DNA from 3 places in the Marinococcus halophilus genome. Region 2 is predicted to be linked to each of the others. Evidence: predicted binding sites of a transcription regulator. Region 2 holds the regulator's gene; each other region holds the start of a gene.

Region 1 (6,146 bases), 1.4 Mb from region 2:
CACTCACATCCATCGCCAGGCCGCTCTGATGCTCACTTTCCCCCGCTCTGGCACTATATTTGTTTGCTTCTTCTTCTCCGTCTTCCTCCGCGTTAGCTGCGAATATGCTTGCCTGCCGGTCATACGAACGATAGCCCGACACAGCAGAAAGCTCAATTTCTTCCTCTTCAGCCTCTGCGAACATGCTTTCAAGCTGCGCTGCCGCTTCCTCTCTCATGTATTTTTTCTGAAGATCTCCCTCAAATGGGAAAGCTACATCCGGTATGACTAAGTTTTCTGGTTCATAGTCTGCCGGCAGGTGATACTCCCGGTTGATTAATGCGTCGATAGCCGAAGGATTCTTCAAATCCCCCTCTTCACTCGTCTCCGGCGGAGCCTCTCCTGGCTCTGTCTGACCGTCATTTTTATTTGCATCTGTCGTTTCTTCTGAACCGTTTTCTGGATCTTCCTGACTTTCTTCGGTATTTTCCTCTGAGGAGCCTGAAGAGGACTCCTCATTTCCACCAGCCCCGTTCTCCCCGCTCTCATTATTTGCACAGCCTGCGCTGACCAGCAGCCCCAGCGTTCCAGCAGCGATCATCCATTTTTTCATTGTGCGCCTCCCTCTCCTGCCGTTTAGGACAGCGTTCATGCTTTTAGTATTTATGAAACTGCACGTCTAGTTAATTATTCCTTACTTCCTCACGATTTTTCTTTCCTTCTTTATGTTAGCATCCCGAGTGCCGATATAAACAGTAGAATCAAACATAAAGGATTGATACGTATGGATAAAGCATCAATCATTGGTATTATTATAGCCTTTGCAGCTATTATGAGCGGTATTGCCATTAAAGGGATGGAGCTCGTTTCTTTGCTTAACCCGGCCGCTTTATTAATTATTTTCGGAGGCACGATTGCTACCGTAGTGATTGCTTTCCCTGGTGACGAATTAAAAAACGTGCCGAAGCTTTTCGGCGTTTTATTTAAAAATCAGAGTGAATGGAATGTCGCTCAGCTTGTCCCTATGTTCTCCAGCTGGGCCCAAACAGCTAGAAAAGAAGGTCTTTTGGCCCTCGAAGGCGATGTTCAGGACATCCAGGATCCCTTTCTTCGTAATGGTATGACAATGGCTGTGGACGGCCAGAACTCAGATTTCATCCGTGACATCATGAGTGAAGAGCTTGAAGCAATCGAATCCCGTCATCAAACTGGGGTGTCCATTTTCACCCAGGCAGGAACCTACGCTCCCACACTTGGCGTTCTGGGCGCTGTGGTCGGCCTTATTGCGGCGCTAGCTGATATGTCCGATATCGATAAACTCGGAGAGGCGATCAGTGCTGCCTTCGTCGCCACTCTTCTTGGTATTTTCACCGGCTACGTCCTCTGGCACCCTTTTGCCAATAAACTTAAGCGTAAATCCAAGCATGAAATCCATGTGCGCAGTGTCATGATCGAAGGCGTATTATCGGTTCAGGAAGGACAGCCTCCAAAAACGATTGAACAAAAACTTCTAATGTATGTTCCGGCAAAGGATCGTGAAAAAATTATGGAAGCGGCCCAGGAAACAGAGTGGAAGGAAGGCACCGAAAATGGCTAGGCGGCGGCAGCGGAAAAAAGAAGAGGAGGAGCATGTCAGCGAAGCATGGCTTCTTCCCTACGCAGACCTGCTGACCCTGCTGCTTGCCCTCTTTATTGTTTTGTTTGCCTCAAGCGAAGTAGATGCCAGGAAATTTGACCAAATCTCCGAATCGTTTAACTCTGTTTTCACTGGAGGAAGCGGCATTAATGAATCCGGAAGCTCTGTCGAAGAGCTGAATGCCGAAGATAACGTTGATGAAAGCCCGCCCACCGTTACCGAAGAAGCAGAAGATCAAAACGAACTTGCCGAGCTTCAGGAGAGGGTCGAAGGATTTATTGATGAACGCGGCCTTGAAGGCCAGTTTACGACCCGGCTCTCCGACGACGGCCTGCTTCTTTCCATCAAGGACAATATTTTATTCGAGGTCGGTGAAGCAGAAATACGCGATGAAGCTCTTCAAACGGCCGAGGACATGTCTGAATTGCTTGTACTAAACCCCCCGCGCAATATTATTATCAGCGGTCATACGGACGATACTCCTATTGCAAATGCAGACTTCAATACAAACTGGGAACTCAGCGTGATGAGAGCGGTGCATTTCATGGAAATTGTGCTCGAAAATCCCGACCTAGATCCAAGAGATTTCAGTGCCAAGGGGTTTGGAGAGTTTGAGCCGGTTGCTTCGAATGACACTGCAGAAGGCCGGGCCCAAAACAGGCGTGTAGAGGTATTAATCCTTCCACGTAATCAAACTGAGTCCTCCGAATAAAAAAATTCAAACGAAAACTGGCTGCCCTTGCCCGGAGCAGCCAGTTTTTTATCTTTCCGTTTTTAATTGTTCTTTATTACTTTCATGCACCTGCTTTAACGGAGCTTCAAATTTGTGGCGGTCAATAAATGCAAAAATGGCGCTTTCTACGTACGGGTCTTCCAGCGATGTTTTCGTTTTTTCAATATACCATTCTGAATCCCGGAGTCGTTTTTCTATTTCTTCGGGCTTCGAAGCCACCAGCCCGTGCCCCGGCACTACAGTACTGTACTTTCCGTCATTCCAAAGTTCATCCAGCTTCTTTAACGTAAATTGATAGGATTCGCTGTGATATTCAATAATCGGGATCTCTACATTGCTTAAATAGTCTCCGGCAATACAGAGACCAAGAGGCTCTATGACCGCCGCCAGCCCATCCACAGTGTGGCCGGGTGCCAGATAGAAAGTAATTTTGGTTTCTCCTTCCTCAAGCACCTGCTCATCGGAGTCAACGATAATATCCGGGTCCGGGTAAGAGGTATCGTAATTGCGGTGAATGTAGTACGTTTCGTCAAACTCTTTCATTTCCTGCACAATGTTTTCTTTATCCGATCTGGCGTTAAATCCACGGGAAGCAATAATAGTCGCTTCGGGGAACGCTCCGGCTCCAATAACATGATCGAAATCTGAATGGGTCAGCAGCAGATATACAGGCTGATTACTTCTCCGCTCCTCCACAAACTCCCTTATCTCTTCAATTTCAGCTGGAAGCCACGTAGGATCTGTGATTAATATCAAATCATCTGTCACTACGACAGTCGTGTTTGTTTGATAAAGCTCGCTTTGAAATACACTCCATTGTTCACGGTCTAGTCTTTTTGCCAAGCTGATCACCTTCTTCTTAGTCTTCATTTATTGTTTCTTTCCCGAAAATGGATGGTTTCATTCACGAATTAAAGTATTATTTTATTGAATTACTATATAAATACATATAAATCACGGCATTCGTTTTTAATAAGCATATTGTTCGCATTCATCCCCTCCTTCTCTTATCGTGAAACTATATATCACTGCAAAAGGAGGAAATGTTGTTGCTAAAGCAATGGATAAGAAGCCTCTCTTTCTCAAAACGCTGCTACTACTGCAGATCGAAGACCTCCTATATGCGTCCATACTTCACAAAGCAGGGTGAAAAAGTATTTGTCTGTGAAAAATGCCTTGAATACGCTGAAAGAAGGGCTATGCAGCGGGCCGATTAGAAAAGAACGCATAATATTTATGTTTTATATACACTCGTTTTGCGCTTATCTCTTTTTTCGCTCCTAATCTATATTACAATAGAGAAAAAGACCGATTGGAATTGGAGGGGCTCCGATGAATAAACATGACAAGGAAATGCTAGAACTAATTGAGACCGGCGTGGTAACGTTAATGCGCCGGGCAGATTTTAAAAGAACACTCGACAGCCAGGCAAACAGCCTGGACCGTTCTGCCTATTTGATTCTTCAAGTACTGCACCAGCAGAGCCCCCGTTCTGCTCGCGAACTCGCTGATCACTTTCTCCTTGATATCTCTACACTCAGCCGCCAGATCCACTCCCTGGAGAAAAAGGGCCTCGTTTCCCGCCGTCCCGATCATCACGATAAGCGGGTCAACCAGATTTTTATTACAGGGGAAGGGATCGAGGCGATTAATACACTGAAGCAGGAACGGATCCATATGTATGCTAACCTATTGGCCGACTGGGAGAAGGAAGATCGCGATCAATTCGCCCAGCTGCTCGAGCGTTTCAATAACACCCTCGTACAGAAAAGGGGCCTCCCCTCGTCATAATCAAGAAGCCGGAGCTAAACGGGGCTCCGGTTTTTTTCACCTTAAACAGAACATTTGTTCGTTTAAAATATATATTTTGAGGTATAATTTAGGGAAAAGAAGAAATAGCTTTATCAACCAAAGGAGGGAAGGGCTGTGGAGCGGATTATTTTTCTAATCGATATGCAGTCGTTTTACGCCAGTGTTGAAAAGTTGTACTATTCCCATCTGCAGCATAAACCAACAGCTGTAGCCGGCGACCCGTCGATCCGGAGCGGCGTTATTTTGGCTGCCTGCCCTGTCGCCAAACGCGAAGGTGTAAAAACGGCCGAAACACTCAGCCAGGCCCAGCAAAAATGTCCTGCGCTCGTTGTTATCCCTCCACGCATGGAGCTGTATTTAAAAATTTCGGTACAAATTGCAGCGGCGCTTGAAGCGTACACAGATAAGATAGAACCTTACAGTGTAGATGAGCTTTTTGCAGATATGACGCATACATACAGGCATACGGCCTCTACCCCGGAGCAGGCGGCTCTTTTTATCAACCGCCACCTGCTTCGGGCGTTCGGCGTCTACCCCCGCATTGGCATCGGACCGACCAAGGTTCTGGCCAAAATGGCCTGTGATCATTTTGCCAAAAAATCCGAAGAAGGAATTTTCACCCTGAGCCAGGATCAGCTGGCTTCAACGCTTTGGCCGCTCCCTGTGAATCATCTGTTTGGTGTTGGCCGGCGAATGGAAAAACACCTGCGCCAAATGGGCATTCGAAAGGCTGGCCACCTCGCTGCCTATCCAGTGGAAGAACTGCGGCACCGTTTCGGACTGAACGGTGAACTGCTCTGGCAGACAGCTCACGGCATTGACCCTTCCCCAGTCAGTCCCGGAACTCATACGCACCGAAAGGCTGTCGGCCACCATATGACGCTTCCACGTGACTACTCCAGCTGGGATGATATCCGGGTGGTGCTGCGCGAGCTGAGCGAAGAAGTTGGGCGCCGGGCACGGGTTGAAGGCTTCAGCGGTTGGACAGTCACTGTCGGAGCCGAAGGCCGTGATAACGAAAGACCTTTTCATTTCCATCGGCAGGCCGCCCAGGCGGCACCGATTAATGACGGTAAAGCCCTCTATAAAGCTGCTGCTTCCCTCTTTCTTAAGCATTGGAACTTTTATCCGGTCCGCGGCCTGAGCCTCAGCCTCCAGCAGCTCGAAAGTGATCAATCTGTGCAGTTGGATTTGTTTTCTGAAAAAGAGTATCGTGAGGACTTAAACAGAACAATCGATACTCTTAAGGAACGGTACGGACCGGCGGCCGTGCTCCAGGCCTCCTCCCTTCTTCCGGGCGGCCAGGCCCTGACCCGGGCGGAAAAAATCGGGGGTCACTACAAGTAAACGCCGGCAGTTTTAGGTGCATGAGTTGACGGCAAAGACAAAAAACGGGATGCTGTAATAAATTGTACTTCCAAGGAGGAAACGCCCATGAAGGAATCATCTGAACAATTTTTATATGGCCTGCTACAAACCCCCTCTCCATCCGGGAATGAAATGGCCATCCAGCGTAAGTGGCTTCAGTACGTCTCTCCGTATGCGGATGAAGTTCACACAGATACAATCGGCAATGCCTGGGGTGTCATTAACCCCGAAGCCTCATTTCATGTCCTTTTAGCCGGCCACTGCGATGAAATCGGTTTTCTCGTAAAGTCTATCGACAGCAGCGGCTTCGTACGGGTAGAAAAGCTCGGGGGTATCAGCCAGGCCCCAGCTCTTGGAATGAAAGTAACTTTCCAGGGCAGAAAAGGGCCTATCACAGGTGTCACAGGCGTTAATGCGGAACACAAAGGCGGCAGCAAAAAAGACTTTGCTTTTTCTGATTTATACATAGATTTCGGAGCTGAAAGCAAAGCGGAAATGGAAGAATATCTTTCTGTCGGCGATGCAGGAGTTTACGAGCGCACTCCCGAAAAGCTGTTGAATAATCGCTTCAGTGGTCGTGGACTCGACAACCGCACAGGTGCTTTCATTACTGCAGAA
Region 2 (6,146 bases):
AAATTATATTGGACGAATCGGCACTGCAGTTTGAATCGGCATACTTGTATCTGGAAACATCTGATCCCGATCGAATCGGAGAAAGTGCCTGGACGATCGCCATTTATAATGTCGAGCAGCAATTTTCCGAGGAATTTACCGGCCGAGACAGCATCAGCATCCGGATCAAAACTGAAGAAGCGGAGTACCAGGGGCTCGTTCAATTTAAGAATATCGAAGGCAGCGATAAGAAGCACTGCCACCTGGACGGCCTTGACGAACTGGTGCAGGTGTAGCGAGTGCCTGGAACGAGGGCGGCAGCTGGGGCTGCCGTTCGTTTTTTATATAGCTGGCCTCCCGATGGACGTTTAATACGCGTAAAATAGGGGATTATAGCTGTGAAAAGAAGATCGATGATTGGAAAGGAGAGAAAAACATGAGTCCAAGAAAAGAAGCGATGGCCCAGCTGGCCGGAAGAGTGGAACGGGGAGAAATTGGAGCGGAATGGTCGCCGGTGGATGAAATCGAGCAGGATCGTTTCCAGGAGCTTGTCGAGCACGGCTACGTCACGTACGCCGACGCTTCCGGGGAAAAGGAAGAGGCGGTCTACAGCGGCATTGCCATCACAAAAGAAGGCCGGGAGCTGTTTGAAGAATATAAGCGCCAGGTAGATGAATAACCTGAACGTATCCGGCGGGCGGTGTTAAACCAGCCGCCTTTTTTCATAGACGCTGGTGAATGCGAAGAAATTTGAAGATTGAACCACCGCCTGGGACGGGAATGGAAGCAGACAGCAACCATAAAACCCAGGAGGATGCAATGCCGACATTAACGCTGGAATCTATTAAAACAGTTACTACAAATGAAGTAATTCATATAAACGATGGCAAGCTCTACGCAGGAGAAGGACCGTTGGAGCGCTGGACAGTGTCCATTATGGACTGTGAAAACAAAGAATTTTTCTATCAGGCATTCAACAGCGCTTCTCCCGCGCTGGATTTGTTTTTCCGGACCGGGGAAGGCTTTCATTTTGGCGGCCAGGTGTACATCACCCGGGCGGATGAGGAAAATATAGAGCTTGAAGGAAGCAGCGCGCTTCAGGAACAGTCTTAATCCCTTCATTAAAAATCGGATCTAAGGAGGATGACTATGCCACAGGAACCGGATTTTTCCCGGGAAGGCTGGAAAGGCTACCGGGTACGCCCGCTCCATTTTGCCGGTGAATCGCTCGAAGTGTATCACGAAACAGAACTGGAGCTGCTCGTCCAGGTGACTACCTCGGCGATGGCAGCTGAAGCAAGTTTAAAGGAAGAAAACGTGCCGGAATGGTTATGGGAGATCGGTATCGATTATCTGACCAGCAAACAGCCGGAGGAAAGAAAACGCCTGGTAATAACTGTGCAGGACGTCACGGACGGCGAAGTAAACAAAGCGTATGAGAATTTACTACGGGATTTTGAAGCACCCTCGATCTGAGAGGGTGCTTTTTGCTTCTATTATATAGAAGAAACAAGGGGAGAACTGGCAGAGAGAGCCGCAGGAGGAGCTTTTCGCTCGCGGACAGGGAAATTCTTTCAGAAAAAACGGGCAGGTGGCTTCTCGAACGGAAAAAACTGTGGTATAAATAAGTAGAGGGGGTGGATGACAGTGGCTTTAGTGGAATTCAAATGCAGAACGCAGCCGCAGGTGACGTACAGCAGTGACGGTCATGAAATTCATTACAAGGTGATTGAATACGCCGACGGCTATGAAGTGGTGCTTCATTCGATGAGTGATTTTCAGCCGGCCGATGAAAAACTGCTGTTTCATCAGGGAAGTCAGGTCATTCACGCCAAAGAGCATACTTACGTATTAGACACCTGTGATTGTGTATACAGCGGGGAGTCCGATGAAACGATCGATCACTCGATCTGTCACAAACCATATTCTAAATCCATGTAGCGGTTAAACGGAGCTTTCCTTCCCGGGAGGCTCTTTTTTGTGGTAGACGCTTGCGCGCATACAGGCTCATATTTGTAATCATTCCGGAAAAGAGAAAGGGGCATACACATGCTGCATTTTGAAAAAAAGGACCTGCACAATTTAAACCACGCGGAGGCGCCGTACGTCTCCATTTACCAGTACGGAAAAACGGATATCAGCAGCCATCCCTCCGACAGCAGCCGCGTGGGACTGTCCAAGCAGGGTATGATGAAGCTGGTGAACTACTGGATCCAGGAAGGCAACCTTGATGATAACGACAAACAGCAGATTAAAGAATGGCTTGACGAGTAACCTCCGGAAGGCGCGGCAGTGAAATTTCGGGTTTAGCAGGAAGGGCGCCGGGAAAAGGAATCACAATTCACCAATCGAAAAACGAGCTTCGGGCACAGCTCAGTGCTGAAGTCGTTAAAGGGGGCAATCGTGATGGCACGCCTGCTTGACTTTTACCAGGGACCGTATGAAGGGAGCCCGGGAGAGTCGGAACATTTCAATGGACCGGTGCTCCACATTTTTGAGCGCGGTCAGCTGCTGCTGTCGATGCAGATTACGGCAGAAGCGCTCCAGAAAAATGAGCTCAGCGTAGACATGATGACGGTGTATGAGTGGCTCTGGCACCGGGGGCTTGAATTTATTGAACGGGAAAACATTACGGCAGCCACGGTGGTAATAATAACCGACCGGGATATCGAAAAGGACGAAATCATTACGGATTACCGGACGCTTGCTTTTCGGAGATAGAACAAAACAGGGCGCCTGCATTCAGTGCAGGCGCCCTGTTTTATGGGATTAAAAGATGGTGCGGAAAACGCCGGTGACTCTGCCGAGTATCGTACAGTTTTCTAAAATAATTGGATCCATGGTGGCATTTTCAGGCTGCAGCCGGATAAAGTTTTCTTCTTTATAGAACCGCTTAACCGTCGCTTCCATTTCGTCTGTCATTGCAACAATGATATCGCCATTATCTGCGGTCTGCTGTTTTTGAACAACGACAAGGTCCCCGTCAAAAATCCCGGCTTCAATCATGCTGTCACCCTGGATGGTAAGCATGTAGACCTGCTCCTCATCGGTCACCATCCGCTCTGGAAGAGGGATGTATTCTTCAACATTTTCCACCGCAGTAATAGGCTCCCCGGCCGTGACTTTACCGATGACCGGAACATACACGGCTTTGCTTTCGTGAATCGGCTCGCTGCCCTGTTCTTCAAGCTCAAGTACTTCAATCGCCCGTGGCTTTGTCGGGTCGCGGCGGATTAGATTTTTGTTTTCAAGGCGGGCGAGGTGCCCGTGAACCGTGGAACTCGAAGCGAGTCCGACAGCTTCCCCGATCTCCCGTACCGAAGGCGGATAGCCTTTTTCTTTTACTTCTTCTTTTATATAATCAAGAATTTGCTGCTGGCGCTTGGATAGCTTCATCTCCGCACCTCCTTTTGAGGAATTTTTCTGAATAAAGTATAGCATGAGGGGAACAAAAACGCAAACACCCGTTCTAATATTTTTGTTGACGGGAACAGGCATTCTGGTATACTGGATGAATATAAGAACATACATTCTCATTAAGGGGGAACGCACACATGAATAAACTAAAAACTTTTACTTCCACGGACTGGACCATGCTTGCCTTGTTTGCATTTGCGCTTATGTTTCTGGTATATTCAGCGGACGCTTCAATCACTCCGGAAACGCTGGACGGCACGGATACAGACCGGCCGGCAGAAATCGTCCATGAAGAACAGCATCCGGTTTTAAAAGACAAGTTAGTCTACCAGGAAGAGCCGTGGGAACGGACAGTGACATTTGACGCTCCCGAACAGTAAAACCCGAACGGAAAGGACCGCAAAGACATGAAAACATGCATTATCTATGCCCGGGTAAGTACGGAAAAAGAAGAACAGCAGTCCTCGCTTGCCAGGCAGCAGGAAGAGCTGGAGGCTCTTGCGGCCGCGAATGGCTGGGCTGTGCAGCAGGTCATTACCGAACAGGAAAGCAGCTATTCGGTGGAACGGGACGGGCTTCTCCGCGTGTTTGAGCTTCTTGATGATACCGAAGCGGATACGCTGTTAATCACGGACGATACGCGGCTTGGACGTGGAAATGCCAAAATCGCCGTGCTTCACGAACTGCAGAAACGGGGCACGTTCATCTATACGGTAAAAGAGGACGGAGAGCTCGAAATTGCGGATACTGACCATATGATTATGGATATTTTGTCCATCGTCGAAGAACACCAGCGCCGGCTCCATAATTTCAAAATTAAGCGGGGGATGCAGCGGGCGGTGGAAAACGGCTATCATCCGGAGGAAAACTTCGGACTGAACCGGAGCGGCGGGCGAAAGAAAAAAGAAGTGCCCATTGAAGAAATTGTTAAACTGAAGCAGCGGGAGCTGACGTTTAAAGATATTGCCTCTACGCTCCGCGGCCTCGGCTACGATATTTCCAAAGCGACGGTGCACCGCCGTTATAAAGAACACGAAAAGCAGGCGGCCGAAACAGAGCAGCAGTGATTTATTTGCGGGAGCGCCAGGTTTTTAATATAATGAATAAGGAACGCACAATTTAAGGGAGGCAACTTATGCTTTCGAAAGAAAAAATTGACCGGATTAATGAGTTGGCCAAACGTCAGAAATCGACAGGGCTGACAGCGGAAGAAGAAGAGGAACAGCACGCGCTGCGCCAAGAATATTTAAGCAAATTCCGTTCTTCATTCAAAAACCAGCTCGAAAACGTCAAAGTGGTGGACGAAGAAGGCACGGATGTCACTCCGAACAAGCTTGAACGTGTGAAACGACGGAACCGCAGCTTCCGGCATTAAGAAAAGGAGGCCTGGTCTTGAAAAAGAGCAGGCCTTTTGATTTTGTTCTTTCTCCGCTAACCCGCTTGTGTAATCGTTTTAAAACCTTTATCATAAAAACGTACATGTACACGGAACCCCCTGCTGAGCCACTTGAGTGGCACGGGTTTCCATAAAAATACATACTGTGGAGGGACATATGCATGGCAATTAGCACAGAACAATTAGCAATTAACACGATCCGGACGTTGTCCATCGAAAGCATCGAAAAAGCCCAGTCGGGCCACCCGGGGCTTCCGATGGGCGCCGCGCCGATGGCCTACGCACTCTGGACCAAATCCATGAACCATAATCCGGGCAACCCGTCCTGGTTTAACCGCGACCGCTTCGTGCTGTCGGCCGGCCACGGATCGATGCTTCTATACAGCATGCTGCACCTGAGCGGCTACGACCTGTCGCTTGACGAACTCAAGCACTTCCGCCAGTGGGGAAGCAAAACACCGGGGCATCCGGAATACGGCCACACCCCGGGCGTGGAAGCAACGACCGGCCCGCTCGGGCAGGGACTGGCCATGGGCACCGGCATGGCGATGGCCGAACGCCACCTGGCGGCCAAGTACAACACGGACGATCACGCCGTGGTGGACCATTTCACGTACGTGCTCTGCGGCGACGGCGACCTGATGGAGGGCGTGTCCTCCGAATCGGCGTCGCTGGCCGGCCACCTGCAGCTTGGCAACCTGGTGGTGCTGTATGACTCCAACGATGTCTCCCTGGACGGCGCCCTGAACCAGTCGTTTTCGGAAAACGTGCTGCAGCGCTACGAGGCGTACGGCTGGCATACCATCCTGATCGAAGACGGCAACGACGTGGCGGCCCTCGAGGCAGCGATTGAAGAAGCCAAGCAGTCCCCGAAACCGTCCATGATCGAAGTGAAGACCGTGATCGGGTACGGGGCGCCGAACAAAGGCGGCACAAATGCGGCCCACGGCGCGCCGATCGGCGATGAGGAATACAACCTGGTGAAAGAAGCCTACCAGTGGGACTACGACGCGTTCCATGTCCCGCCGGAAGTGACCGAGCTGTTTGCGGAAGTGAAAGCCTCCGGCGCGAAAGCCGAACAGGCATGGAACGAGCTGTTCGCCTCCTACAAAGAGGCCAATCCGGAACTGGGCAGCGAACTCGAGCAGGCGATCGCCGGCGAGCTCCCGGACGGATGGGACGCGAAGCTGCCGGTCTTCACCGATGAAAAAGCAGCCACCCGGGCTGCGTCGGGTGATGTGCTGCAGGAAGTAGCGGCCGCGGTGCCGTCCCTGTTCGGCGGATCGGCGGACCTGGCCGGCTCCAACAAAACGCTGATCAAAGCGGAGAACGATTTCAGCCGCTACGACTACAC
Region 3 (6,146 bases), on a different contig from region 2:
GGGGCTAATGCCAAAGGGTATCATCTCTGGTCGTTTATCGACAACTGGTCGTGGATGAATGCCTACAAAAACCGCTACGGCTATTTTTCCGTCAATATCGACACGCAGGAGCGTACGCCGAAAAAGAGTGCCTACTGGATCACTGCCGTCCACAAAAATAACGGATTTGAAAAATAGCATTACGGGCCGTCTGTCTATCCGCAGGCGGCCTGGTCTGTATAGAAACACGCAGAAAAAAGGAGCGAGACGATGAAGAAAGGTATTAAGATTGTAACGATCGGCGGGGGCTCGAGCTATACGCCTGAGCTCGTGGAGGGATTTATTAAAAGGCATCACGCACTGCCGGTGAAAGAGCTGTGGCTCGTGGATATTCCGGAAGGAAAAGAAAAGCTGGAGATCGTAGGAAAACTCGCCCAGCGTATGGCAGCTGAAGCGGGTATCGATATGACCGTGCACCTTTCCTACAGCCGGGAGGAAGCGCTGCCGGGCGCGGACTTTGTCACCACTCAGTTTCGGGTTGGCATGCTTGAAGCCCGGGCGAAGGATGAGCGGATCCCGCTTTCCTACGGCGTGATCGGCCAGGAGACGAACGGGCCGGGCGGGCTGTTTAAAGGACTGCGGACCATTCCAGTTATTATTGACATTGTGCATGACATCGAGCGGCTGTGCCCGGATGCGTGGCTTGTGAACTTTACGAATCCGGCTGGCATGGTGACAGAAGCGGTGCTGCGCTATACGAACCATGAACGCATTGTCGGCCTCTGCAACGTCCCGGTGGGAATGCAGATGGGAGTGGCTGAAGCGCTTGGAGTAGACGGCGACCGTGTACGTATTGATTTTGCCGGACTGAACCATATGGTTTACGGACTTAATATCTATCTCGATGGCAACGATATAAAGCAGCAGGCGCTCGAAGCAGTAGCGGATCCGGCGAACGTTTCCACCATGAAAAATATTGCGGCACTCGGGTGGGAGCCCGAATTTATCCGGGCTTTGCAGGTGCTGCCATGCCCGTATCACCGGTACTACTATAAAACAGAAGAAATGCTGGCCGAGGAACAGGCAGCTGCCGAGGAAACCGGCACCCGGGCTGAGGTCGTCCAGGGGGTGGAGGAGGAGCTGTTTGCCCTCTATGCTGATGAAACGCTCCGGACAAAGCCGGAGCAGCTGGAACAACGCGGCGGGGCCTATTACAGCGAAGCGGCCTGCAGCCTGATCAATTCAATCTATAATGACACCCGGGATATTCAGCCAGTCAATACGAGGAATCGTGGCGCTGTTGCCGGTATACCGGCGGAGTCAGCGGTGGAAATCAGCTCCGTTATTACCAAAGATGGCCCGAGGCCGATTGCTGTTGATGAGCTGCCGGTAGCTGTCCACGGACTGGTGCAGCAGATCAAATCGTTTGAACGGGTCGCTGCCGAAGCGGCGGTAACGGGAAATTACGAAACAGCTCTTCTGGCCATGACGATTAATCCTCTCGTTCCGTCTGATACAAAAGCAAAGCAGATACTTGATGACATGCTCGAAGCCCATCGGGAGCATCTGCCGCAGTTCTTTCAAAGCGAAAAGGTATGAAGCAGTGAAGGTCTCCTGAAGCGGGGGCCTTTTTTGTTAGAGAAAAGTTCCTGTTTTTAAAGATAAAGCACAAAAAGAACAAATGTTCGTGTATACTGAAACAAAGGGAGGCGTTATGGATGAAAGAAAACAAGTTGACCCCGGGGTCGAATATGCGCTGGGAATCCAGCCGGATGATTCTGCCGGAACACCGGGAAATGTGGCTGCGTCATCAAAAAGAAGACCGGATGAAGTTCAGGCCCGTTTGGGATGAGCAGCAGCTTGAAGAGTTTTCCCGCCGTCTTCAGGACGCTCTGGTGTCCGGCTCGACAGTAACGCTTCACGTGTTTGACCCTTATGCGGAAATAAAAATGAGGGGAAAGATCCTCCATCTTGATGCATTAAATAAAACAATAAAAATGAAAGCAGGCGGGGGCATCCAGTATGTAGGCGTGCAGGACATTATGGATGTGGAAACGTAAAAGCACGTTTTTGAAATAGGCGTAAGGGAAAGGAAGACAAGAAAAGAAACCAAAAGGGAGCGAATGAAATGAAGGATAAAAAATTCAGCAGAATTTCCTTAACGTCTTCCCTGGGAGGCGTCGGACTGATTGCTGTATCTGTCATTGTGTCTGCCGTATTTTCTCTTCCCGACAACAGCCCCTTTGTGCCGTTATTTGGGTCGCTGCTGACGATTGGCATTCTGTTGCTTGCGCTCAGTGCATTCATGAGCATGATTGCTTTTTCGCGCCGTGAGCCGGGATGGATGAAGCTGAGCGGCTGGATTATTATGGCAGTGCTGCTGCTCTGGTTTATGGTCAGCCCGGCACTTACCGGTGTGGTGTAGATCTTCAAAAAACGCTGGTTGCGCACGGTACTGGTTCATGGTGTAATGTAGAAAAAGATGTAGAGGACGGATGCTTAATGAGTACACCAGATTTTCGGGCCCGCTCGCCGTGGGCCTCATTAACGGATGTAGACAAGGTGCACGTGTCTCCAGTTTCGCCCGGCTCGATTCAGACCTCTTTAACAGTGCCGGGCAGTAAAAGCTTTACAAACCGGGCGCTGATTATGGCAGCACTGGCAGAAGGCACGTCCACGCTGGCCGGAATTTTAAAAAGCGATGACTCGTACTGGTGCCTTGGCGCTCTGCGTGCGCTTGGCGTGAAATCCGAAGTGGACGGAGATACGGTCACCCTTCACGGATGCGGGGGCCGGTGGCCCGAGGAGGAAGCCGAGCTCTATATTGGCGCAGCCGGCACCACGGCCCGTTTTCTTCCAGGCCCGCTTGCAGCAGCCGGAAACGGCGTTTACAAGGTTGAAGCGAGCAAGCGAATGAGCGAACGACCAGTAGAGCCGTTGATGGAAGCCCTTGAGGAGCTCGGGGCAGACGTTCATTACATAGATAAAAAAGGATTCTATCCGCTTGAAATTCACGCGGGCGGGCTGCCTGGAAAAGAAGTAACCATTTCCGGTAAATTATCGAGCCAGTTTATCAGCGGCCTGCTGCTGACGGGCGCTTGTACACAGGAAGGCCTGCGTATCCGAATCCCGGATTACATTGTGCAGCATGCCTACGTGCACATTACGCTCGATTTAATGAATCAGTTCGGCGTCCCGGTCACGTACAATGAGGATTTAACCGACATGCAGGTGCCGGCAAAGAATTTTCAAGGCCGGAGCATGGCGCTTGAAGCAGACGCTTCGACGGCCAGTTATTTTATGGCATTGGCAGCGCTGACAGCCGGAACGGTCCGTATTAATAATTTAACAATGGACACGAACCAGCCGGATATAGGTATGGTGGACGTGTTTGAAAAAATGGGCTGCCATGTGGAAAAAGGCAGCACCTACATCGAAGTTACAGGCCCGGAACAGCTGTCAGGCGGGTTTGAGCTCAGCATGAAGGAAATGTCTGATCAGACGTTGACTGTTGCGGCGCTCGCTCCGTTTGCTGACGCGCCGATTACCATCCGGGATGTGGAGCATATTCGTCACCATGAATCCGACCGCATCCACGCAGCGTGTACAGAGCTTCAGAAGATGGGCATCCGTGTGGATGAATACTCGGATGGGCTGAAAGTATATCCGGGCACCCCGATCGGCGTATCGCTTCATTCGTACGATGATCACCGGGTAGCTATGGCGCTTTCGCTAGTGGGAGCGAAGGTGCCCGGAATCTATATTGAAGACCCGGGATGCGTGTCGAAAACATGTCCAACCTTCTATGATTTGTTTGAAGCAGCCGGTGTTCCGATTAAATTTTCATAAAAAAGAAGCCCTCTCTGTTTTTGGAGAGGGCTTTCGTGCATGGCATTAAGAGGCAGCAAGCTCCCGGCAGGCTTTTTCACAGCGGTAGCAGGCATCTGCGCAGTCTTTGCAATGCTGGTGGTCGTGCTTGGCGCATTCATCCCCGCATGCTTTGCACGCCTCTGCACACAACTGAGCGGTCTCCTTCATCAATGGACTGCTGGACTGGATGGCTTTAGCCGTCAAGGCGCAAATATCTGCACATTCGCGGTCGAGACGTATGCATTCGGCCATCATTTTCACGTCGTCCTCCTGCAGGCAGTCGTTAAAGCATTGATTACACTGCTTCATACATTCGATGCAGGCTTCGAGGCATTCCTTCTGGGCAGCGTTCATCTTTATCATCCTTTCTAGTATCAGGTGTTGGTATAGGGGTTCCCGGAAGGGGTATTTATTCAAACGTAAAATACAAAGAAGCAGACAGGCTTTGCCTGCTTCTTTAGATCATTATTTATAGGGATGCTGCTGGTAAAAGAAGTTTGGCGTGTGCATGATATTGCGGTAGGAGCTGTGAAAAATATGAGTAGCAGCAGGGGATACCGGCGGAATCAGCCATGTCCAGTCGCCGGTTACTTCCCGGCCCGCTTTTTGTTCCTGGTGCTCGAATCGTTTAAACTGCGAAGAGGCCGTGTGATGATCCACCATGCTGACGCCTGCTTTTTTGTACGAATGAAGCACGGCCCGGTTCAACTCGACAAGCGCCCGGTCTTTCCATAAACTGCCCGCGTACGTCCGGTCGATGCCAAGCACATCTGCAACCCGTGGAAGCATATTGTAGCGCTCCTCGTCTGCGAGGTTCCGGGCGCCAATTTCCGTTTCCATGTACCAGCCGTTAAACGGGGCGGCCGTATACGTGATACCGCCGATTTCCATTTTCATATCCGAAACAATCGGCACGGCATACCATTTTAAATTGAGTGTGGAAAAAGCATTGCTATCCGGATGGGCAATCGGAACTTCGAGTACTTCTTCGGCTTTTAACGGAAACCACTGGGGGGCGCCTTCGTTTACCTGAATAACCAGGGGAAGAAGGTCAAATGATGTTTCTGCCCCTTTCCACCCCAGTGATTCACAGTATTTTGTGAAAGCAGCGGACTGCGGGTCGCCAATGATTTCCCCGTCCTGCTCATAGCCGGCGTATCGGATCAGCTGGTAGTTCCATATGCGCATCCGCTCCAGCCCGTTTTTGACAGAAGGAAAGACAGAGATCGTGGGAATAATTTTCCCGCCGTTTTCTGCGTAACGAATATGGTGGTGGAGCGCTTCAGCCGCCTCCTCTCCAGTACGCACGTTCCGGTAGTCAAGAACCTGCAGGCTTTTCCAGAAGAACCGCCCGATGCAGCGGTTGCTGTTGCGCCAGGAGACCTTCGCTCCGAATGATAGCTCTTCGAACGTATGTTCATAATGTCCGGTGGCTTCAATCTCCTGCTCTACCTCCTGCCAGCGCGCCTGAAATGTTTCCAGGGGCTGGTCTGTTTCCCGGTAATACTGCTCCAAAAATGTGTATGCGTCCTGTTTTAATGCTTTGATATTGGTCATTATTTGTCTGCACCTCAGCTTTTGCCTTTTTTTCAGTATAAAGGTATTAGCTGCTATTATCGAAAAATCAATCTTACAAAAACAATTTCCCGGGTAATAAATAGCTGTAGCACCGACAGATAAACTTGTGAGTTGACACGTGCTTTAAGGAAGCGAATACTGTAAGCGAAGACTGAAGAAAAGTGAGTGATAGCAATGAAGGCAGTAATTACCACAGAAACCGGCGGGCCAGAGGTACTGCAGATTCAGGACCGTGAAGCACCGAAGCCGGAGATGGATGAGGTGCTGATCAAGGTAAAAGCAGCAGCTGTGAACCGGACCGATATTTTAAACCGGGAAGGTAAGGCTGGATATATTGAAAATCCGGTGCTCGGCATCGAAGTGGCAGGCGTGGTGGAAGAAGCAGGCACTGAGAACCCTTTTTCACCGGGCGACCGGGTAATGGGGCTGGTAAATGGCGGCGGCTACGCGGAGTATGCTGTCATGCGGGCTGACCGGGTAATGCGAATCCCGGAAGCATTCACGTATGCCGAAGCAGCCGCCGTGCCGGAGGTGTTCTTAACGGCCTACCAGACGCTTTATTGGATCGGGCACCTGAATCAGGATGAATCCGTCCTAATTCATGCCGGCGGGAGCGGTGTAGGCACGGCGGCCATTCAACTGGCCAGCCAGCTTTCCTCAGCCCGTGTACTCACCACTGCCGGATCAGCGGAAAAGCTGGAATTTACCCAAAAGCTCGG

Evidence for each region. The regulator LexA, encoded in region 2, represses DNA repair genes until DNA is damaged. The targets are predictions, from matches to a motif close to CGAACATATGTTCG.
Region 1: the regulator LexA is predicted to act here: its motif matches at 4,187-4,200, upstream of B5066_RS06635 (DNA polymerase IV).
Region 3: the regulator LexA is predicted to act here: its motif matches at 1,654-1,667, upstream of B5066_RS03660 (YolD-like family protein).

What each region holds. Positions count from the first base shown of each region.
Region 1 covers NZ_FVZD01000006.1:103,048-109,193, reverse strand. Annotated here, with positions in the region: gene B5066_RS06660 (M15 family metallopeptidase) at 1-592, opposite strand, end outside; gene motA (flagellar motor stator protein MotA) at 764-1,576, shown strand; gene motB (flagellar motor protein MotB) at 1,569-2,327, shown strand; gene B5066_RS06645 (MBL fold metallo-hydrolase) at 2,376-3,191, opposite strand; gene B5066_RS06640 (MarR family winged helix-turn-helix transcriptional regulator) at 3,681-4,139, shown strand; gene B5066_RS06635 (DNA polymerase IV) at 4,275-5,507, shown strand; gene B5066_RS06630 (zinc-binding metallopeptidase family protein) at 5,595-6,146, shown strand, end outside.
Region 2 covers NZ_FVZD01000006.1:1,490,054-1,496,199, forward strand. Annotated here, with positions in the region: gene B5066_RS13625 (hypothetical protein) at 1-275, shown strand, start outside; gene B5066_RS13630 (hypothetical protein) at 416-658, shown strand; gene B5066_RS13635 (hypothetical protein) at 799-1,092, shown strand; gene B5066_RS13640 (hypothetical protein) at 1,129-1,455, shown strand; gene B5066_RS13645 (hypothetical protein) at 1,627-1,920, shown strand; gene B5066_RS13650 (hypothetical protein) at 2,029-2,253, shown strand; gene B5066_RS13655 (hypothetical protein) at 2,386-2,700, shown strand; gene lexA (transcriptional repressor LexA) at 2,749-3,375, opposite strand; gene B5066_RS13665 (hypothetical protein) at 3,534-3,776, shown strand; gene B5066_RS13670 (YneB family resolvase-like protein) at 3,804-4,463, shown strand; gene B5066_RS13675 (DUF896 domain-containing protein) at 4,532-4,771, shown strand; gene tkt (transketolase) at 4,954-6,146, shown strand, end outside.
Region 3 covers NZ_FVZD01000005.1:245,182-251,327, forward strand. Annotated here, with positions in the region: gene B5066_RS03650 (glycoside hydrolase family 1 protein) at 1-177, shown strand, start outside; gene B5066_RS03655 (6-phospho-beta-glucosidase) at 250-1,578, shown strand; gene B5066_RS03660 (YolD-like family protein) at 1,698-2,039, shown strand; gene B5066_RS03665 (DUF3995 domain-containing protein) at 2,108-2,404, shown strand; gene aroA (3-phosphoshikimate 1-carboxyvinyltransferase) at 2,482-3,828, shown strand; gene B5066_RS03675 (four-helix bundle copper-binding protein) at 3,874-4,203, opposite strand; gene B5066_RS03680 (nitric oxide synthase oxygenase) at 4,315-5,406, opposite strand; gene B5066_RS03685 (NAD(P)H-quinone oxidoreductase) at 5,602-6,146, shown strand, end outside.